One region of the Streptomyces sp. NPDC028635 genome, then DNA from elsewhere that is predicted to be linked to it. Evidence: riboswitches for the same ligand, from Rfam matches in the RefSeq annotation. Region 1 holds a riboswitch; each other region holds the start of a gene.

Region 1 (7,286 bases):
CGCGCGGTACGTTCGAAGCGTGAACGCACCGCGCCTCGAAGACTCCGCCGGCCCCGGCCGTATCGTCCTGCTCACCACCAGCCACCGCGTGGCGCCCGGTCTGCTGTCCTGGCCCGCCTGGCAGGCGCTGCGGGAGGCCGACCGGGTGCTGTGCGCGGACGGCCATCACCCCCAGCTGCCCTATCTGCGCGAGGCGGGCGTCGTCGTCGAGGAGGCCGCCCCGAGCGCCGACGAGCTCCTCGAGGCCTGCGTCGGCGGCCGCGCGGTCGTGGTGCTGGCGGCCGGCGAGGGCGAGCCCGCGCTGACCGACGGCCTCGCCCGGCTCGCCGGCTCCGGCCGCGTCACGATGCCGGAGCTGGAACTGCTGCCCGCCTCCTACGACCTGCCCGGCGCCCGCCTCCTCGACCTCGTGCAGGTCATGGACCGTATCCGCGTCGCCTGCCCGTGGTCGTCCCGGCAGACCCACGAGGGCCTGGCGAAGTACGCCATGGAGGAGGCGTACGAGCTGGTCGAGGCCATCGAGGACGGCGACCGCGACGAACTGCGCGAGGAGCTGGGCGACGTCCTGCTCCAGGTGGTCTTCCACGCCCGGATCGCCGAGGAGGACCCCGAGGCCCCCTTCTCCGTCGACGACGTGGCCGGCGGCATCGTCGCCAAGCTCATCCACCGCCACCCGCACGTCTTCGGGGACGCCACCGCCACCACGCCCGAGGAGGTCAAGGCGCACTGGCTGCGCACCAAGGCGCAGGAGAAGCGGCGCGCCTCCGTCACCGAGGGCATCCCGCTGCACCAGCCCGCCCTCTCCCTCGCCGCCAAGCTCGCCGCCCGCACCCGCACGGCCGGCCTGGACGTCGAGCTGCCCCAGGGTGACGGCATCGGCTACCAGCTGCTGGCGCTCGCCGCGCGCGCCGAGGCGGAGGGCGTCGACCCGGAGACGTCGCTGCGCGCCGCGGCCCGCGCCTACCGCGACGCGATCCGCGAGGCGGAGGGCGTCGCCCCCGAAGCGCCGTCCGCCGTGCCCGCCGCCCACCGTGACGCGGAGGCCCACCCGGAGACGGATACGGTCGAGGAGTGACCGAGCAGCTCCGCCCCGACGGCCCCGCCCCCGAACTCTTCACCTGGGAGTTCGCCGCCGACCCCTACCCCGCGTACGCCTGGCTGCGCGAGCACGCGCCCGTGCACCGCACCCGGCTGCCCAGCGGGGTGGAGGCCTGGCTGGTCACCCGGTACGCCGACGCCCGGCAGGCCCTCGCCGACCAGCGCCTGAGCAAGAACCCGGCGCACCACGACGAGCCGGCGCACGCCAAGGGCAAGACCGGCATCCCCGGGGAGCGCAAGGCGGAGCTGATGACGCACCTGCTGAACATCGACCCGCCGGACCACACCCGGCTGCGCCGGCTGGTCAGCAAGGCGTTCACGCCCCGCCGGGTCGCCGAGTTCGCGCCGCGTGTGCAGGAGCTGACCGACCACCTCATCGACGGGTTCGCCGAGCGGGGCTTTGCCGACCTCATCCACGAGTTCGCCTTCCCGCTGCCCATCTACGCCATCTGCGACCTGCTCGGCGTTCCCCGTGAGGACCAGGACGACTTCCGGGACTGGGCCGGGATGATGATCCGGCACGGCGGAGGGCCCAGGGGCGGGGTCGCCCGGTCGGTGAAGAAGATGCGCGGGTACCTCGCCGAGCTGATCCACCGCAAGCGGCAGGCCCTGCCCGCCGAGCCCGCACCGGGCGAGGACCTCATCTCCGGCCTGATCCGCGCCTCCGACCACGGCGAGCATCTCACCGAGAACGAGGCGGCGGCGATGGCGTTCATCCTGCTGTTCGCCGGGTTCGAGACCACCGTCAACCTCATAGGCAACGGCACCTACGCCCTGCTGACCCACCCCGGGCAGCGGCACCGGCTGCAGGACTCCCTCGCCCGGGGCGAGCGCGCGCTGCTGGAGACGGGCGTGGAGGAACTGCTGCGCTACGACGGCCCCGTGGAGCTGGCCACCTGGCGGTTCGCCACCGAGCCGCTGACCGTCGGCGGGCAGGACATCGCGCCCGGCGATCCCGTCCTCGTCGTCCTGGCCGCCGCCGACCGCGATCCGGAGCGTTTCCCCGAGCCGGACCTGCTCGACCTCGCCCGCCGTGACAACCAGCACCTCGGCTACGGCCACGGCATCCACTACTGCCTGGGCGCCCCGCTGGCCCGTCTGGAGGGCCAGACCGCCCTCGCCACCCTGCTCACCCGGCTGCCCGACCTGCAACTGGGTGCCGAACCGGCCGACTTGCGCTGGCGCGGGGGGCTCATCATGCGGGGTCTGCGGCAGTTGCCCGTGACGTTCACGCCCGCACCCGCACAGAAAACTGACGCATCTTCAACTATGTGATCTTCACGTGATCTGCGCGGCATGAACTTGTGACTGGCGATCGTCTGCCGATACGTTCACTCGTCAGCGCGACGCCGGTGCCTCAAGGCGCCGCGCCGGTCAGTGCTGTCTCGCGAAAGGTCACCGCATGCTCTCCGGGAACGGTCGACACCGTCGCCCCCGTCAGGCTCCGGCCCTCCTCGTCACGGCCGGAGTGACCGGCTCCGCCATCGCCATCCCGCTGCTCGGCGCGGCGAGCGCCCACGCGGCCGACGGCGCGACGTGGGACAAGGTGGCCGAGTGCGAGAGCCAGGGCCGCTGGAGCGACAACCCCGGGATCGGGCTCTACGGCGGCCTGCACCTGTCGCAGGAGGACTGGGAGGGGCACGGTGGCCTGGAGTACGCGGCCCGGCCCGACCTCGCGAGCCGTTCGCAGCAGATAGCCGTGGCCGAGAAGGTCCTCGCCGACCAGGGCGTCGGCCACTGGACGCTGTGCGGGCTGACCTCGGGCCTGTCCGGCGACACCTCCGCGCCGGACGTCGACACGGGTGTCGCCGGCGACACCCCGGGCAGCGGCTCGGCGGCCGGCGGCTCCACCACCGGCGCGGACTCCTCCGGCCAGGCCGGGGCCGGCGCCCCGTCCGACTCCTCCGCTTCGGCCGGTACCTCCGGATCCACCGGTACCTCCGGAACATCCGGAACCTCCGGTTCGGTGGACTCGCCCGGCTTGCCCGACTCCTCCGGTACACCGTCCGGCACGCCCTCCACGGGCACCCCCGCGCGGCCCTCTGACGGGCCGTCGTCCACCACCCCGTCCGCGGGGGGCGCTGCCGAGACCGGCGCGCCCGCGACGTCCGGACCCGGCACCTCGCAGCCGTCCGGCAGCACGTCCACGGGTGACGCAAACAGCGACGATCCGGACAACCTGCGCCAGATCGTCGGTGATTCGGGGCTCGTCGACACCGGCGCGGTCGACGGCGGCGGCCGCCACCGCGGCGCCGGCGCCGAGGAGGACACCGCCGAAGCGGGCGCGGCGCCGGCCTCGGGCCGGCACGCCTCGCGCTACACGGTGCGCGACGGGGACAGCCTGACGTCCATCGCCGACTCCCTTGGCGTCGAGGGCGGATGGCGCGCGCTGTACGCCGAGAACCGTGAGGCGATCGGGGCCGACCCGAGCCGCATCGTGCCCGGTCAGACCCTGCTTGTCGGTGGCGAAACGGGCCAAAAGTAGCGGGAGTTGACGCCCTGTTTTGGGACTGATGTCCGCTTTGGTGAAAGTGTGGGATGAGTCTCAGAAGCCGTGATCGTCTTTGAAATTCGGCCGAGCGCCTGTCTACGGTCATGACCGCTCGCCATCGCGAGCCCCGGCGGCCGCAACGCCGAATCCTGCCAGCGGCCGTACGGGAACAGTCGTCGCATCACGCGCCGCAGGCAGGAGCGGGGGACCCAAGGTAAGTGCCGTGCCCGGCGGTTGAGCCGGAGCGGCTAGGGGTGAAGCCACGCCTCCCAGGGGAGGGGTGGCCGGGCAACTCAACCGGCCCGAACCCGACAGCTCACCTCGCAGGCGTCGGTGAGGGGATCCACCATGCTGTTTTCCGGCAAGGGCAAGCACCGTCGTCCGTCCAAGACCACCCGTGTCATCGCGCTCGCCGGTGTCACCGGTGCCGCCGTCGCCGCCCCGCTGATGGCGGCCGGCAACGCCTCCGCCGCCACCACCTCCGAGTGGGACGCGGTCGCCCAGTGCGAGTCCGGTGGCAACTGGTCCATCAACACCGGCAACGGTTACTACGGCGGCCTGCAGTTCTCCGCCTCCACCTGGGCCGCGTACGGCGGCACCGCCTACGCCCCGCAGGCCAACCAGGCCAGCAAGTCCCAGCAGATCGCCGTGGCCGAGAAGGTCCTCGCCTCCCAGGGCAAGGGTGCCTGGCCGGTCTGCGGCACGGGCCTGTCGAACACCCCGAACAACGGCGGCGGCTCTTCGAGCTCCTCCAGCTCCTCGAGCTCCTCCAGCTCCTCCCAGGGCACCACCACGACGCGCTCCACCGAGCAGCAGAGCGCCTCCCGCTCCAGCGAGCGCCCGGCGCAGACGCCGAAGAAGCAGAGCACCAAGACCGTCACCACCCCGACCGGCAAGAAGGTCAAGAAGGGCGACGGCGAGTACAAGGTCGTCACCGGTGACACCCTCAGCTCCATCGCCGAGAAGCACCACGTCGTCGGCGGCTGGAAGAAGCTGTTCGACCTGAACAAGGACATCGTCGAGGACGCCGACCTCATCTACCCGGGCCAGCAGCTGCACCTGAAGTAAGCGGCAGCGGGCCGGCCGAGGGCCGCTCCCCGTCCCCACGGGCTCCCGTCCCGGTGCGTCTTCCCCCGTACGCACCGGGACGGGGTTTTTTCTGCCGTCCGTTCCCCGGATGTTCAGCCGGAACGTCACCCCCCTTTGTTCCGACGGTGAACAATGGGTACGGTCTGTCTGTCCACGGGCCGGGCGGTCGGCTGGCCGATGGCCCCGGGGCGGTTAGGCTCTAGTCGCAAGGCTCACCAGCCCCGCACTTTCAGCGTCACATCCACGAAGGAGATGCTCGTGCCGTCCATCGACGTCGTCGTAGCCCGGGAAATCCTGGACTCCCGAGGCAACCCCACGGTCGAGGTCGAGGTCGGCCTCGACGACGGCAGCACCGGGCGTGCCGCCGTTCCGTCCGGCGCCTCGACGGGCGCCTTCGAGGCCATCGAGCTCCGCGACGGCGACGCCAGCCGTTACCAGGGCAAGGGCGTCGAGAAGGCCGTGCTGGCCGTCATCGAGCAGATCGGCCCGGAGCTGGTCGGCTACGACGCCACCGAGCAGCGCCTGATCGACCAGGCCATGTTCGACCTGGACGCCACCGACAACAAGGGCTCCCTCGGCGCCAACGCCATCCTCGGCGTCTCGCTCGCCGTCGCCCACGCCGCCTCCGAGGCCAGCGACCTGCCGCTGTTCCGCTACCTGGGCGGCCCGAACGCGCACCTGCTGCCGGTGCCGATGATGAACATCCTGAACGGCGGCTCGCACGCCGACTCCAACGTGGACATCCAGGAGTTCATGATCGCCCCGATCGGCGCGGAGTCCTTCTCCGAGGCGCTGCGCTGGGGCACCGAGGTCTATCACACCCTGAAGAAGGTGCTGAAGGGCCGCGGCCTGTCCACCGGCCTCGGCGACGAGGGCGGCTTCGCCCCGAACCTCGGCTCCAACCGCGAGGCCCTCGACCTCATCCTCGAGGCGATCAAGGAGGCCGGCTACGAGCCCGGCGAGCAGATCGCCCTCGCCCTCGACGTCGCCGCGTCCGAGTTCTACAAGGACGGCTCCTACCTCTTCGAGGGCAAGAACCGCTCGGCCGCCGAGATGACCGAGTACTACGCCGAGCTGGTCGAGGCCTACCCGCTGGTCTCCATCGAGGACCCGCTGTTCGAGGACGACTGGGCCGGCTGGAAGACCATCACCGCCCAGCTCGGTGACAAGGTCCAGCTCGTCGGCGACGACCTGTTCGTCACCAACCCCGAGCGCCTGCAGCGCGGCATCGACGAGGGCGCCGCCAACGCGCTCCTGGTCAAGGTCAACCAGATCGGCTCGCTCACCGAGACCCTGGACGCCGTCGAGCTGGCCCAGCGCAGCGGCTACAAGTGCATGATGTCCCACCGCTCCGGCGAGACCGAGGACGTCACCATCGCCGACCTCGCCGTCGCCACCAACTGCGGCCAGATCAAGACCGGCGCCCCGGCCCGCTCCGAGCGCGTCGCCAAGTACAACCAGCTGCTGCGCATCGAGGAGATCCTCGACGACGCCGCGGTGTACGCCGGCCGCAGCGCGTTCCCGCGCTTCCGTGGCACCGTCTCCAAGGGCTGAGCAGGCGGCTGAGCCCGAGGCCGGCCTTCGAGCCTGGGCCAACCTGGCGTAAGGCTCAGCCAGTCGTACGTACGTCCCCGTACTCGGTCCCGTACCGTGTCCGGGGACGTACGCGCGTGTGAACGGGAGGCTGGCCATGGCGGTGAAGGACCGGGACCGTTTCTCCACCGCGACCAGGATCCGGCTGCTCGGCGAGCAGACCGCGGCCCGCGTCTACCGTTCCCAGACCAAACGGCAGGCCCGCCGCTCCCGGCTCACCGGCCGCGCGGCGCTGCTCGCGCTGGTGGTGTGCACGCTGATCGTGGCGCTCGCCTACCCCATGCGCCAGTACGTCTCGCAGCGCGCCGAGATCGCCGACCTGCAGCGCCAGAAGCAGCAGGCCGCGCAGCGCGTGGAGCAGCTGCGCGACCTCAAGGCGCGCTGGCAGGACGACTCCTTCGCCGAGCAGCAGATCCGCAAGCGGCTGCACTATGTGCTGCCGGGGGAGACCGGTTACGTCGTGGTCGACCCGGACGCGGCCACCCAGGCCCACACCGACGCCGGCTCGGCGGACCGCCCCTGGTACTCCAACGTCTGGGACGGGGTCGACAAGGCCGACGCCGCCGACCAGTAATTCGACAAGAGAGAACTTCGTAGTGGAAACGCCCCCGCCGTCCACCCCGCGCACCGAGCCCACCGACGCGGACGTCGAGGCCTTCAGGCAGCAGCTCGGCCGGCCGCCGCGCGGGCTGCGCGCGATCGCCCACCGGTGCCCCTGCGGGCAGCCCGACGTCGTGGAGACCGCCCCGCGCCTGCCGGACGGCACGCCCTTCCCGACGCTGTACTACCTGACGTGCCCCCGGGCCGCCTCCGCGATCGGCACGCTGGAGGCCGAGGGCGTGATGAAGGAGATGACCGAGCGGCTGCAGAGCGACCCGGAGCTGGCCGCCGCCTACCGCGCCGCGCACGAGGACTACATCCGGCGCCGGGACGAGATCGAGGAGCTGACCGGCTTCCCGAGCGCCGGCGGCATGCCGGACCGGGTGAAGTGCCTGCACGTGCTCGTCGCCCACTC
Region 2 (7,286 bases), on a different contig from region 1:
CTGCGGCTGCCCGATGCCTTCGTGCCCGAGCCCGGGCCGGGGCCCGTCCCCGGCGACGGTGGGGAACCGCGGCCCGGGGAGGGCCGGAGGATCTCCCTCGCGCGCACCTTCGTACGGATCCTGCCGGCGCTGCTCATCGCCGCCGGCGCGGTCTACGACTACTGCACCCCGTCCGACTTCACGGCGGTCCCCTTCTTCACCGCCGCGCCCCTGGTCGCCGCCCCGCTCTACAGCCGCCGCGGCACCGTGCTCACCGGGCTCGCCGCCGTCGTCGTCGTGCTCGGGCTGCATCTGACGATCGGCATCGTCTGGCACACCGACGCCGTCACCGAGCTGGTGACCGTCGCCACGGTCGCCGTCCTGGCCGTCCTGATCAACGCCCTCGCGCGCCGCAGCAGCGAGCAGCTCGCCTCCGCGCGCGAGGTCGCCGAGGCCGCCCAGCGCGCTGTACTGCCCGAACCCGCCGAAGAGATCGGCGGGTTCCAGATCGCCGCCTGCTACGAGGCCGCGCGCGCCGACGCCTTCATCGGCGGTGATCTGTACGCCGTCCAGGACAGCCCGTACGGCGTCCGCCTGATCGTCGGGGACGTGCGCGGCAAGGGCATGGGCGCGGTGGCGGCCGTGGCCGTGGTCATCGGGGCGTTCCGGGAGGCCGCCGAGCAGGAGGCCACCCTGGAGGCGGTCGCCCAGCGGCTGGAGCGGGCGCTGGCCCGCGAGGGCGCCCGGCGCGACGGGCTCGACGCCTTCGAGGGGTTCACCACCGCCGTTCTCGCCGAACTCCCGCACGGCGACGGTGTCGTCCGCGTCCTCAACCGCGGTCATCCGCCGCCGGTGCTGCTGCACGCCGACGGCACCCTGCGCGCGCTGCTGCCCGCCGAACACGCGCTGCCGCTCGGCATGGGCGAGCTGGGCCCGTCGCCGGACCGCGCCGAGGAGGTCGTCTTCCCCGGCGGTGCCACGCTGCTGCTGTACACCGACGGCCTCTCCGAGAGCCGCGACCGCCATGGCCGCTTCTACGACGTCGAGACGCGGCTCGCCGGACGTGTCGTCACCGCGCCCGGCGCCCTGCTCGCCGCGGTCGCGAAGGATGTGCGCCGGCACTCGGGGGGCGGCATGGCGGACGACATGGCGCTGCTGGCCGTCCGCCGGCCGTGAAGGTCACGGTGGGTGAGTGGATGACCGCCCTGTGCATAACAATTGACGCACCATCACCAAAAAGAGGTTTTGGACGTGACGCCTGAGGGGCGGTCAAGTCGCCCCTTTTGCACCGGTCGTGGCGTGAAAGTCCAGGCCGAGAATGTTAATGATCAAGACGAACGGCTTGGAATCATGCCGCCGGGTCTATTAACGTTCGATAACGCAGCGCGGTCGTCCCAGCCGTCACAAGAGACGGCTCCGTGCTCACGCGCCGAATCCCGTAGGGAACCGGGGAACCACCACCTTGGGGTGAATCTCGCGTCAGCCGCCGTCGACGACGGCCGGTATACGCGCGTAGGAGACCTTCCTGCTCCGAACCCGTCAGCTAACCCGGTAGGCGAACGGAAGGAAAGGAGTACGCCCGCGTGGCGTCCAACCGGCCTGCCCCGACAGCCCCGTTCGTGCCGAGCCAGCAGGGCCCCGAGACCCTCGTCTACGGCGGCCACCGCACCGACGAGGGCCCTTGGGAGGAGTGGAACCCCACTGAGGAGTCCGTCCGTCCCGTCCGCGGCCGGCACCGCGTCGCCAAGCAGCGCGGCGGACTCGCCCGCAGCTCCACCGTCCTCGGCGTCGGCGTCATCGCCGCCGTCGGCGCGGGCGGCATGGCCAGCGCGCAGACCGGCAAGCCGCCGGTCTCCATCTCCATGCCCGACCTGCCCTCGGTCGGCTCACTGATCTCCGACCACGAGGACGCCGCGCCCCAGGGCTCCGCCACCCCGCTGAGCGACATCGTCAGCTCCGCCGACACCGCGCAGGGCACCTCCGACGCCGGTGAGGCGCTGCGCAACCGGATCATGGCCCAGGCCGAGTCGCAGCAGGTGCAGGTCGACGTCAAGGCGCAGGCCGCCGCCCAGGCCGCCGTGGCCAAGCAGGCCGCCGAGGACGCCGCCAAGGCCGAGCAGGAGGCCGCCGCCAAGGCCGCCGCCGCGAAGGAGAAGGCGGAGGCGGAGGCGAAGAAGAAGGCCGAGGCCGAGCGCCTGGCCGAACTGGCCAAGCAGTACGCGCTGCCGACCTCCTCCTACACCCTCACCTCCCGCTTCGGGCAGGCCGGCTCGATGTGGTCCTCCGGCTACCACACCGGCCTGGACTTCGCCGCCCCCACCGGCACGCTGATCAAGGCCGTCCACACCGGCACCATCACCGAAGCGGGCTGGGCCGGCTCCTACGGCTACCGCACGATCCTCACCCTCGACGACGGCACCGAGCTGTGGTTCTGCCACCAGTCGTCGATCAGCGTCAGCGTCGGGCAGAAGGTCGCCACCGGTGACGTCATCGGCCGCGTCGGCGCCACCGGCAACGTCACCGGCCCGCACCTGCACCTGGAGGTGCACCCCGACGGGCAGGCCTCCGGCATCGACCCGATGGCGTGGCTGCAGGACAAGGGCCTCACCCCCTGACACCACGGCCCGCTCCAGAACCCCGGCGGTCCTGACGGCAAACCCCCCGACGTCAGGGCTGCCGGTTTCCGTGTGCCGCGGTGTTCGCACCTCCGGTCGATCCGCGTGCGGAACGGTCGATCAGGTCCGAGGCGCGTTGCAACAGGACATGACCGCTCTGACCGGAGCCTTCCGATGCCCCGGCGCCCGTCTCTACGAGCGGTAGGGGTTGTACGCCGGGTAGCCCGGGTACGCCGGATGGGCGCCGTACCCCGCGTGCCCGGCGTACGGCAGGTGCGGCCGCGCCGCCCCGGGGGCCTGCCACGGGTGCGCGGGCCACGGCAGCATCACCGGCACCGGGGGCGCGGCCGCCCGGGCCGCGTACTCCAGCGCCGGCCGGGCCCGCTCCCGCAGCCGCCACAGCTCGTTCAGCAGCTCCCTCTCGCGTACGACGAAGTCGGCGCCGGCGCGGCCGCGGCGGCCCCGGTGCCGCAGGAACGCCAGGGACGTCGCGTACGCCTCGTAGCGCCCGACCTCCTTCGCCCCCGGCTTGCCCAGGTGGTGCGCGGCGTACTCGCGCGCCATGCGGCGCGCCCGCATCGAGCCGAGCGCGAACGGCTCGGCGGGCGCGAGCCAGCCCGCGGCGACATAGGCGGGCAGCTCCTCGCGGATCGTGCGCAGCCCCCGCTGCCGGGTCCAGATCACCAGCCAGGTCAGCAGCCCGAACGCGGGCATCATGAAGCCGCCGTACACGGCGAAGAAGCCGAACGGACCGAAGGACGCCGAGCCGTTCCACAGAGCGTGCATGCACATGGCCAGCAGCAGCCCGCCCAGCGGGAGCAGGACCCGGCGCAGGCGCCGGCCCTCGCCGTACAGCGCGGCGATGCCGAAGCCGATACCGGTCATGGTGGTGAACAGCGGATGCGCGAACGGCGACATGATCACGCGGACGAAGAAGGTCGCCGCGGTGACGGAGGCGATGCCCCGGCCGCCGGTGAGCTGGTCGGTGCCGAAGGCGGTGCCGAGGTAGAGGATGTTCTCGGTGAACGCGAAGCCGGTGGCGGTGACACCCGCTATCACCACGCCGTCGACGAGCCCGGTGAAGTCGCGTCTGCGGAAGAGGAAGACGAGCAGGACGGCGGCGGCCTTCGCCGACTCCTCCACGATCGGCGCTATCACCGTGGCGCCGAGGGTGTCCGCGCCGGCCGGGTCCGCGGTCGCCGTCGCTATCCACTTCGTCGCGAAGCTGTTGGCGACGATCGCTATCAGCGCAGCCGCGCAGGCGCCCCAGGCGAAGGAGAACAGCAGGTTCCGCCAGGGGCCGGGCTCGACCCGGTCCAGCCAGCGGAAGGCGGCGGTCAGCAGCGGTACCGGGAAGACGGCGAGCCCCAGCCCGACCAGGAAGCCCTCGGTGCCGGTCTGCTCGCGCACCAGCGCGAGGATGACCAGACCGGACAGGGCGAGCAGCGTGATGAGCGCGCCGTACCGCACCCCTCTGCGCTGCCACCAGTGCGGGTGATGGAGCGCACCGTCGCCGGGGCCGCTGGGGTAGGTCGGATACGGGGGACTCGTGGCCACGGCATTGACCCTAACGAGGGAGGGCGCCGCCCGCGACGTTGACGGCTGCGTCAGCGCGGGTCCGAGTCGCTCCGCGGATGCGGTACGCGGCGAAAGAGCAGGTCGTTCACGACGTGGCCCTTGTCCAGGCCCTGGCCCTCGAAGCGGGTCAGCGGCCGGAACGCGGGGCGCGGGGCGAAGCCGCTGTCCGGCTGGGTGTTCTCGAAGTCGGGGTGCGCGGTGAGCACCTCGAGCATCTGCTCCGCGTAGGGCTCCCAGTCGGTGGCGCAGTGCAGGATCGCCCCGGGCCTCAGCCGGGTCGCGGCGAGGGTGAGGAACTCCGGCTGGATCAGCCGGCGCTTGTGGTGCCGCTTCTTGGGCCACGGGTCCGGGAAGAAGACGCGCAGGCCGTCCAGCGCGTCGGGGGTGAGCATCTCGCGCAGCAGGATGATCGCGTCGCCGTTGCCGACGCGGATGTTGGACAGGCCGTGGTGGTCGGCGAGGTTCAGCAGGTTGCCCTGGCCGGGGGTGTGCACGTCCACGGCGAGGATGTTGGTGCCGGGGTCGGCGGCGGCCATCTGCGCGGTGGCCTCACCCATGCCGAAGCCGATCTCCAGCACGACGGGGTGGTCGTTGCCGAACAGCTCGGTCAGATCGAGGGTGCGCTGCCCGTCGATGTCCAGCCCCCACTGGGGCCACAGCCGCTGCAGGGCGTCGGCCTGTCCGGCGGTGACCCGGCTGCGGCGCGGCTGGAAGCTGCGGATGCGCCGCTCGAAGTGCGACCCGGCGGGGTCGGCCTTCGGCCCGTCCGGGAACCGCGGCTCACCCTTGGCCCGGGTGTGCCGGACGGAGACGCCGGGGTCCGCCGCACCGGCGGGCTGGGGGGTTTCGGGAGCGTTGAGGGAGTCAGACACAGTGGGACCGATTGTACGGAGGCGCTCCGCGATGCGAGGACGCCGCTGGTGGGGGTGGGTGCGGGCCGCGGGCGTCCGAGGGTGGGTGGGGGCCGGCCGCGCGGTTCCGCGCGCCCCTGGCTCGCCTGCCTCGCCCTGCGCCGGCTCCTGTCTGCCTTCCCTTCGCGTCGGTCACGCCTCGGCGAGTGCCTTCAGCGCTCTACGGGCCACCTCTCTGCCGATCGGCAGGGATGCCGTGGCGGCCGGGGACGGGGCGTTCAGGACGTGCACGGTGCGTGCTCCCTCCCTGATCAGGAAGTCGTCCACGAGCGTGCCGTCCCGCAGGACCGCCTGGGCCCGCACGCCCGGGTCCGTGCGCACCAGGTCCTCTTCCTCCACGGCCGGCAGCAGCCGTCGTACGGCGTCGACGAACGCCGCCTTGGACACCGACCGGCGCAGCTCGCCGGCGCCGTACCGCCAGTGGCGGCGGGCTATCTGCCAGGAGCCGGGCCAGGCCAGCGTCCCCGCCAGCTCCCGCGGCCGGACGACCCCCCAGCCGTACCCCTCCCGGGCCAGGGCCGGGACCGCGTTGGGGCCGACGTGGACGCCGCCGTCGATGCCCCGGGTCAGGTGGACCCCGAGGAAGGGGAACGCCGGGTCAGGCACCGGGTAGACCAGGCCCTTCACCAGCTCCGGCCGCGCCAGCTCGTAGTACTCCCCGCGGAACGGGATGATCCGGACCTCGGGGTCGTCACCGGTCAGCCCGGCCACCTCGTCGCAGTACAGCCCGGCGCAGTTCACCAGGGCGCGGGCGCGGACGACGTCACCCGCCGCCGTGCGCACGGCGACGCCGAGCGAGGGCCGCCGGTCGACCTGGACGACCCGAGAGCCGTAGCGGATCTCCGCGCCGGAGGCCTCGGCGAGCTGCCGGGCCACGCCGACGTAGTCGCAGATCCCCGTCGTGCCGACATGGATCGCGGCGAGGCCGCGCACCTCCGGCTCGTACTCGGCGATCTGCGAGGCGCCCAGCTCCCGCACCGGAATGCCGTTCTCCCGGCCGCGCTGCACCAGCGCGTGCAGCCGGGGCAGCTCGTCCCGCTCCGTCGCGACGATCAGCTTGCCGGTGACGGCGTGCGCGATGCCGTACTCCGCGCAGAACTTGACCATCTCCGCCGCGCCGCGCACCGCGTACCGCGCCTTGAGCGAGCCCGGCTTGTAGTAGATCCCGCTGTGGATGACGCCGCTGTTGCGCCCCGTCTGGTGCCGGGCCGGGCCGGTCTCCTTCTCCAGCACCGTCACCCGCGTGCCCGGCGCGGCACGCGTGATCGCGTACGCGGTGGACAGCCCGACGATCCCACCGCCGACCACCAGCACGTCACAGTCGTACGCGACCTTCTGCCGCACCTGCACCACCTCCCGCTTCGATAGTGCACTGCGCCACTGACAACGCCTTCAAACGCGTGCGGCCCCGCCGGTCTGCGCGGCCGGTCCCGGCCGGTGTGCGGCTCGGGTCCGGTGCGGGTCCGGTGCGGGTCAGGCCGTGGTCAGCAGGGGGCGGGCCCGCTCGCGCAGCTCGACCACCCGCGGCTCGTCCCCGTACGGCTCCAGACGGTGCAGCAGATCCTTCACGTACTCCGTGGTGCGCGCCGACGAGATCCGTCCGGCCACCTCCACCGCCCGCACGCCCTGCTCGCAGGCCGCGTCGAGGTTGCCCGACTCCAGCTCGGCGACCGCGGCGACCACGAGGCGCAGCCCGTGCGAGCGGACGAACTCCTCGGTCGGCTGTGACAGCGCCTGCTCGGTGAAGCGGCGCACCTGGCGCGGCGCCTTCAGGTCGCGGTAGCACTCGGCGGCGTCGGCGGCGAACCGGTCGTAGGAGTAGAAGCCGAGCCAGGAGGGGTCGCTGTCGCCGGGCCGGGCGCGCTCGAGCCAGCTCTCGGCGGCCTTCAGCGCCGTGCCGGCCGCCTGTGCGTCACCGGCGCGGGCGTGCGCGCGTGCCTCGACGAGGCGGAAGAAGCTCATGGTGCGGGCCGTGGCCAGGCCCCGGTTGCGTTCCAGGGCGGCCTGCGCGAGGTCGACGCCCTCGTCGCCGAAGCCCCGGTACGTCGCCTGCAGCGACATCGACGCCAGGACGTACCCCCCCAGCGGCACGTCCGCCGCCGCGCGCGCCAGGCGCAGCGCCTGGATGTAGTACCGCTGCGCGGCCTCCTGCTGGCCCGTGTCGAAGGCCATCCACCCGGCGAGCCGGGTGAGTTCGGCCGTC
Region 3 (7,286 bases), on a different contig from region 1:
CGAGGACGCCCGCCAGTTCTTCCGCACCTACTACGCGCCGAACAACGCGGTCCTGTCCATCGTCGGCGACATCGACCCGGAGCAGACCCTCGCCTGGGTCGAGAAGTACTTCGGCTCCATCGCCTCCCACGACGGCAAGCCCGAGCCGCGTGACGGCACGCTGCCCGACGTCATCGGCAGCCAGCTGCGTGAGGTCGTCCGCGAGGAGGTCCCGGCGCGCGCCCTGATGGGCGCCTACCGGCTGCCGCACGACGGCACACGCGCGTGCGACGCGGCGGACCTCGCGCTGACGATCCTCGGCGGCGGCGAGTCCTCCCGCCTGTACAACCGGCTGGTGCGCCGCGACCGCACGGCCGTCGCGGCCGGCTTCGGACTGCTCCGGCTGGCCGGGGCGCCCTCCCTGGGCTGGCTGGACGTGAAGACGTCCGGTGACGTCGAGGTGCCGGTCATCGAGGCCGCCATCGACGAGGAGCTCGCCCGGTTCGCCGCGGAGGGCCCCACGGCCGAGGAGATGGAACGCGCCCAGGCGCAGTTGGAGCGCGAGTGGCTGGACCGGCTCGGCACCGTAGCGGGCCGCGCCGACGAACTGTGCCGCTACGCGGTCCTGTTCGGCGACCCGCAGCTCGCCCTGACCGCCGTCCAGCGCGTGCTCGAGGTGACGCCCGAGGAGGTGCAGGAGGTCGCCAAGGCCCGCCTGCGGCCCGACAACCGCGCGGTGCTCGTGTACGAGCCGAAGACCCCGGAGGCCGCACCGGCCGCAGACGTGCCCGAGGACCCGGAGCAGGAAGCGACCGTAGAGGCCGGCAACGACAACGAGGAGACGGCCAAGTGACCGAGCTCGCCACGATGGACTTCCACCCCCAGCCCCAGGCGGGCGAGGCCAAGCCGTGGGCGTTCCCGGCTCCCGAGCGCGGCACGCTCGGCAACGGCCTGACGGTGCTGCGCTGCCACCGCCCCGGCCAGCAGGTCGTCGCCGTGGAGGTGCTCCTGGACGCCCCCCTGGACGCCGAACCGGCGGGCCTGGACGGCGTCGCCACGATCATGGCGCGCGCCTTCTCCGAAGGCACCGACAAGCACTCCGCGGAGGAGTTCGCCGCCGAGCTGGAGCGGGCCGGCGCCACCCTCGACGCGCACGCCGACCACCCGGGTGTCCGCCTCAGCCTGGAGGTCCCCGCCTCCCGGCTGGCCAAGGGCCTCGGCCTGATCGCCGACGCCCTGAGGGCCCCCGCGTTCGCCGACAGCGAGATCGAACGGCTGGTGCGCAACCGCCTGGACGAGATCCCGCACGAGCTGGCCAGCCCCGCCCGCCGCGCGGCCAAGGAGCTGTCCAAGCAGCTCTTCCCGGCGTCCTCGCGCATGTCGCGCCCCCGCCAGGGCACCGAGGAGACCGTCGCGGCCGTCGACGCGGCCGCCGTGCGCGCCTTCTACGAGCGGCACGTGCGCCCCGCCACCGCCACCGCGGTGGTCGTCGGTGACCTGACCGGCCTCGACCTCGACGACCTCCTCGGCGACACCCTGGGCGCCTGGACCGGCTCGCGCACCGAGCCGCGCCCCGTGCCGGCGGTGACCGCCGACGACACCGGCCGGGTCGTCATCGTCGACCGCCCGGGCGCCGTCCAGACGCAGCTGCTCATCGGCCGGATCGGCCCCGACCGGCACGACCGCGTATGGCCCGCGCAGGTGCTCGGCACCTACTGCCTGGGCGGCACCCTCACCTCCCGCCTGGACCGGGTCCTGCGCGAGGAGAAGGGCTACACCTACGGCGTGCGCGCCTTCAGCCAGGTGCTGCGCTCCGCCCCCGACGGCACGGGCGCGGCGATGCTCGCCATCAGCGGCTCCGTGGACACGCCGAACACCGGCCCGGCGCTGGACGACCTCTTCAAGGTGCTGCGCACCCTGGCGGAGGGCGGCCTGACCGAGACCGAGCGCGATGTCGCCGTGCAGAACCTCGTCGGGGTGGCCCCGCTGAAGTACGAGACCGCCGCCGCCGTCGCGGGCACGCTCGCCGACCAGGTCGAGCAGCACCTGCCCGACGACTACCAGGCCACGCTGTACCGGCAGCTCGCCGCGACCGGCACGGTGGAGGCCACGGCGGCGGTCGTGAACGCCTTCCCGGTGGACCGGCTGGTGACCGTCCTCGTCGGTGACGCCGCGCAGATCAAGGAGCCCGTCGAGGCCCTCGGTATCGGCGATGTCACCGTGGTGAGCGCGGAGTAGCCGCACACGCGCGTGGGGCCCTGGTGTCTGACGGAGCACCAGGGCCCTTGCCGTGCCTGCCGGCCTGTTTATGATCCAAGGCGCGGCATCCCCCATATGCCCGAATTGGGGCGGAGGTTGCCTGTCTGGCCTGTGGGATGGCTTACAAAACCCCTGATTCGTTTGAGGACTGAAGGTCGATCACCGTAGCTTCGTCCGGGCTGTTCGTCAGGCAGTGCGCCGCACCCGCGGCACCGGACAGTCATCGCCGAGTCCCCGTACGGCGCGAGCCAGGGGAGCCGGGGACCCACACGTCCCTGGGGTGAATCGGGCGCCCGCGAGGGTGCCCGTAGGAGACCTTCCTGCTCCGAACCCGTCAGCTAACCCGGTAGGCGAGAGGGAAGGAAAGGACAAGCCACCACATGGCGTTCGTCAGCGCCACCGGGAAGCACCGTCGTCCCAGCCGGATGAAGCGCACCACCGCGCAGGCCGCGGGTATCGCCGCGCTCACCACCACCGGCGTCATCGGCACCCTCGCGGCCCCCGCCCTCGCCGCCGACACCTCCGCCGAGCACACCGGTCTGCTCCCCGTCATCAGCGTCGACGACGCGGTCGCCGCGCAGATCGACGCCCAGGCCGAGGCCCAGAAGCAGGCCGCCGAGCAGGCGGCCATCGAGCAGGCCGCCCGTGAGGCCGCCGCCGCGCGGGCCCACGAGGCCAGGGAGCGTGCCGCCCGGGAGGCCGAGCGCAAGCGCCTGAACAGCTTCACGGCCCCGATCGCTCACTCCTACGTCTCCACCGGCTACGAGGCCAGCAGCTCCCTGTGGTCCTCCGGCCACCACACCGGCATCGACTTCCACGCCGCCACCGGCACCACGGTGCACGCGGTGGGCTACGGCACCGTCGTCGAGACCGGCTGGGGCGGCGCCTACGGCAACCAGATCGTCATCCGCATGCACGACGGCACGTACACCCAGTACGGGCACCTGTCGTCGATCGGCGTCGTCGTGGGCCAGCAGGTCGTCACCGGCCAGCAGATCGGTCTGTCCGGCGACACCGGCAACACCACCGGGCCGCACCTGCACTTCGAGGCGCGCACCAGCCCCGAGTACGGCTCCGACATGGACCCGGTCGCCTATCTGCGCGCGCACGGCGTGAACGTCTGACGCACCAGCACGGCATCAGCCCCAGGAAGCCCCGGCGCACCGCGCCGGGGCTTTCGGCGTTTCCCGGCTCCTCGTCCCCGGGAGAAAACCGGCAGGTGACCAAAAAATATCCATGGAATCCGGCTCGCCGTCGGAAATTCCGCCCCCTTGGAATAGAGTCACGGAACACGCGTCCATCGTCGGCGTTTCACGGGGATCAAGGCGGAGGTCGGACATGCGAATTCCGGCGCACTCGGTGTGCACGGCGATCCGGGACGACATCGTCGCCGGTGTCCATGAACGCGGCAGCCGGCTCACCGAGGAACTCCTCGCCCGCCGCTACGGAGTCTCCCGGGTGCCGGTGCGGGAAGCGCTGCGCACCCTGGAGGCCGAGGGCTTCGTCGTGACGCGACGGCACGCGGGCGCGTGCGTGGCCGAGCCCACCGAGCAGGAGGCGGCCGACCTGCTGGAGATGCGGATGCTGCTGGAGCCCCTCGGGGCGGCGCGCGCCGCCCAGCGGCGCTCCGAGGCGCACCTGAAGGTGCTGCGCGGCCTGGTGCGGCTCGGCCAGGAGCGGGCCAGGCGCGGCACCGGCGACGAGCTGCGCTCCCTGGGCGGCTGGTTCCACGAGACGCTCGTGCAGGCGTGCGGGAGCCAGGCGCTCACCGCCACGCTCACCCAGCTGCGCCACAAGATCGCCTGGATGTACGCCGTGGAGCCGTCGGCCGACCCCGTGCGGTCCTGGGCCGAGCACGGCGCGCTCGCGGACGCGGTCGCACGCGGCGACGCTGAGCGGGCACGGGCCGTGGCGGCCCTGCACGCCGAGCGCTCCACCGCCGCGCACCGGCTGCGCTCCTTCGGCGGTGAGCGGCCCGAGCCGGTGAGGAGTTCGCAACATCCCGTAAACACGTGGAGCCTGCGGAATTAACGTGAGCGCCGTATACAAAGAGAGGGAGTACTCGCCCGCTGAAAGGGCTGCCCTCCTTTTCTTTCCCGGGCGCCTCCTATTTCCTCCGCCTTCTGTTTTCCTGCGCCTCCTGTTCGCCAAGTCTCGCCGGGGGTGAAAAGAAGGCCGCGTCGGCCTCGAAAGGCCGACGCGGCTTCTTTGTGCGTGACTCGGACGGTCAGGCGTGACTCAGACGGTCTCGGGGAGCTCCTCGAGGCCCTCGGAGACCAGCTTCGCCAGACGGTCCAGGGCGGCGTCCGCGCCCTCGGCGTCGGAGGCGAGCACGATCTCCTCGCCGCCCTGGGCGCCCAGGCCGAGGACGGCCAGCATGGAGGCCGCGTTGACCGGGGTGCCGCCGGCCTTGGCGATCGTCACCGGGACGCCTGCGGCCGTGGCGGCTCGGACGAAGATGGAGGCGGGGCGGGCATGGAGGCCCTCGGCCCAGCCGACGTTGACGCGGCGCTCAGCCATGTGTTGCTGCCCTTCAGTTTCTCAGGGTTGTCTAGACCAGTTTCCCATATGGTGAAGCATGCCCGAAGAGGTCCTGCGACCCCTTCGGACGCGATCACCGGGCCTCGGCCTCGACCCGGCATCCGTCCTCCACAGAGTGCCCCGCGCCGTTGTCGTACGCGAGCCGTACTCTGGGCCCCATGCAGAGCGCGTCGGACAGGCAGGAGTACCCCGCCCACTGGGAGGCCGACGTGGTGCTGCGCGACGGCGGCACCGCGCGGATCCGCCCCATCACCGTCGATGACGCGGACCGCTTGGTCAGCTTCTACGAGCAGGTGTCGGACGAGTCGAAGTACTACCGCTTCTTCGCCCCCTACCCGCGTCTGTCCGCGAAGGACGTCCACCGCTTCACACACCACGACTTTGTGGACAGGGTGGGACTCGCGGCCACGATCGGCGGCGAGTTCATCGCAACCGTACGCTACGACCGGATCGGCCCGAACGGAATGCCCGCGTCCGTACCCGCCGACGAGGCCGAGGTCGCCTTCCTCGTCCAGGACGCCCACCAGGGCCGCGGGGTCGCCTCCGCACTGCTCGAACACATCGGCGCCGTCGCCCGCGAGCGCGGCATCCGCCGCTTCGCCGCCGAGGTGCTGCCCGCCAACAACAAGATGATCAAGGTGTTCACTGACGCCGGGTACACCCAGAAGCGCAGCTTCGAGGACGGCGTGGTGCGCCTGGAGTTCGACCTGGAGCCCACCGAGCGCTCCCTCGCCGTGCAGTACGCGCGCGAACAGCGCGCCGAGGGCCGTTCGGTCCAGCGGCTGCTGATGCCCGGCTCGGTCGCCGTCGTCGGCGTCGGCCGCACCCCCGGCGGCGTCGGCCGCAGCATCCTCGCCAACCTCCGCGAGGCCGGCTACACCGGCCGCCTGCACGCCGTGAACCGCGCCTTCGAAGCCGACGTCACCGAACTCGACGGAGTCCCCGCCCACCGCTCCGTCACGGAGATCGAGGGCCCGGTCGACCTCGCGGTCGTCGCCGTGCCCGCCGACCACGTGCCCCAGGTCGTCGCCGAGTGCGGCGAGCACGGCGTGCAGGGCCTCGTCGTGATCTCCGCCGGGTACGCCGAGAGCGGCCCCGACGGACGCGAGCGCCAGCGCGAACTGGTCCGCCAGGCCCGCAGCTACGGCATGCGGATCATCGGCCCCAACGCCTTCGGCGTCATCAACACCTCGGCGGACATCCGGCTGAACGCCTCCCTGGCGCCCGAGATGCCGCGCCCCGGCCGGATCGGCCTGTTCGCGCAGTCCGGCGCCATCGGCATCGCCCTGCTCTCCCGGCTGCACCGGCGCGGCGGCGGCGTGACAGGCGTCACGGGCGTCTCGACGTTCGTCTCCTCCGGCAACCGTGCGGACGTCTCCGGCAACGACGTCCTGCAGTACTGGTACGAGGACCCGGACACCGACGTCGCCCTGATGTACCTGGAGTCGATCGGCAACCCCCGCAAGTTCACCCGCCTCGCCCGGCGCACCGCGGCCGCGAAGCCGCTGGTCGTCGTCCAGGGCGCCGCGCCGCAGGGACACGCCGTACGGGCGACACGCCTGCCGCACGCCACGGTGTCCGCGCTGCTGCGCCAGGCCGGCGTGATCCGCGTCGACACGATCACCGAACTGGTCGACGCCGGTCTGCTGCTGGCCCGCCAGCCGCTGCCCGCCGGCCCGCGCGTGGCGATCCTCGGCAACTCCGAGTCCCTCGGAGTGCTGACGTACGACCAGTGCCTGGCCGCCGGGCTGCGCCCGCACCGCCCGCTGGACCTCACCACCGCCGCCTCCGCGGAGGACTTCCGCGCGGCCCTGGCCCGGTCGCTCGCCGACGACACCTGTGACGCCGTCGTCGTGACCGCCATCCCGGCGATCGGTGAGGGCTCACCGGACGATGCCGAGCTGGCGCGGGCGCTGCGCTCGGCGGCGGCCGCCGTACCGGGCAAGCCGGTGCTGGTGGTGCACGTCGAGCTGGGCGGCCTCGCCGAGGCCCTGTCGGCGGCGGCGAGCACGGCGCCGCAGCCGGACACGCGCGTGCCGCTCCCGCCGGGCCGGGGCGACGACACACAGGGCTCGTCGACCGCAGGAGACGCGCCTGCGCCGACCGGCCCGGGGACCACACACCCATCCGCCCCGCCGGCCGGCACGGCACCCTCCGGCATAGCCCCCGCCCCCGCCGAGGCCTCCGCCCCCACTGAGTCCCCGGCTCCCGCCGACGCCCCCGAAGGCACGCACCTCATCCCGGCCTATCCCGCCGCCGAGCGGGCCGTGCGGGCGCTCTCCGAGGCCGTCCGGTACGCCCAGTGGCGGCGCGAGGCCGCCGACCCCGGCAAGGTCCCCGAGTACGACGACATCGACGTCAAGGGCGCCGCCCGCAAGATCGACGCCCTGCTCGCGCGTGGACAGGGCCTCACCCTGTCCACCGAGGACACCTGCGAACTGCTCGGCCGGTACGGCGTCCACGTCCGCCGCGCCCTGCCCGCGCCCACCCCCGAGGACGCCGCGGAT

What was found. A riboswitch is a leader RNA that binds a small molecule or an ion and turns the genes downstream of it on or off. The one in region 1 is predicted to bind cyclic di-AMP.
Positions count from the first base shown of each region.
Region 2: it holds a riboswitch for cyclic di-AMP, as region 1 does, so the genes downstream of both, AB0E88_RS28600 (M23 family metallopeptidase) here and AB0E88_RS13000 (transglycosylase family protein) in region 1, are expected to answer to the same signal.
Region 3: it holds a riboswitch for cyclic di-AMP, as region 1 does, so the genes downstream of both, AB0E88_RS06835 (M23 family metallopeptidase) here and AB0E88_RS13000 (transglycosylase family protein) in region 1, are expected to answer to the same signal.

Region 1 is NZ_JBEZWX010000009.1:188,555-195,840, forward strand. Features, by position in the region: gene AB0E88_RS12985 (nucleoside triphosphate pyrophosphohydrolase) at 20-1,075, shown strand; gene AB0E88_RS12990 (cytochrome P450) at 1,072-2,373, shown strand; gene AB0E88_RS12995 (transglycosylase family protein) at 2,567-3,583, shown strand; cyclic di-AMP (ydaO/yuaA leader) riboswitch at 3,766-3,934, shown strand; gene AB0E88_RS13000 (transglycosylase family protein) at 3,938-4,657, shown strand; gene eno (phosphopyruvate hydratase) at 4,937-6,232, shown strand; gene AB0E88_RS13010 (septum formation initiator family protein) at 6,369-6,845, shown strand; gene AB0E88_RS13015 (DUF501 domain-containing protein) at 6,868-7,286, shown strand, end outside.
Region 2 is NZ_JBEZWX010000035.1:58,315-65,600, forward strand. Features, by position in the region: gene AB0E88_RS28595 (PP2C family protein-serine/threonine phosphatase) at 22-1,155, shown strand; cyclic di-AMP (ydaO/yuaA leader) riboswitch at 1,397-1,551, shown strand; gene AB0E88_RS28600 (M23 family metallopeptidase) at 1,563-2,594, shown strand; gene AB0E88_RS28605 (PrsW family intramembrane metalloprotease) at 2,787-4,151, opposite strand; gene trmB (tRNA (guanosine(46)-N7)-methyltransferase TrmB) at 4,202-5,044, opposite strand; gene lhgO (L-2-hydroxyglutarate oxidase) at 5,216-6,436, opposite strand; gene AB0E88_RS28620 (MFS transporter) at 6,557-7,286, opposite strand, start outside.
Region 3 is NZ_JBEZWX010000004.1:251,253-258,538, reverse strand. Features, by position in the region: gene AB0E88_RS06845 (pitrilysin family protein) at 1-832, shown strand, start outside; gene AB0E88_RS06840 (pitrilysin family protein) at 829-2,217, shown strand; cyclic di-AMP (ydaO/yuaA leader) riboswitch at 2,453-2,606, shown strand; gene AB0E88_RS06835 (M23 family metallopeptidase) at 2,619-3,362, shown strand; gene AB0E88_RS06830 (GntR family transcriptional regulator) at 3,577-4,269, shown strand; gene AB0E88_RS06825 (HPr family phosphocarrier protein) at 4,477-4,758, opposite strand; gene AB0E88_RS06820 (GNAT family N-acetyltransferase) at 4,938-7,286, shown strand, end outside.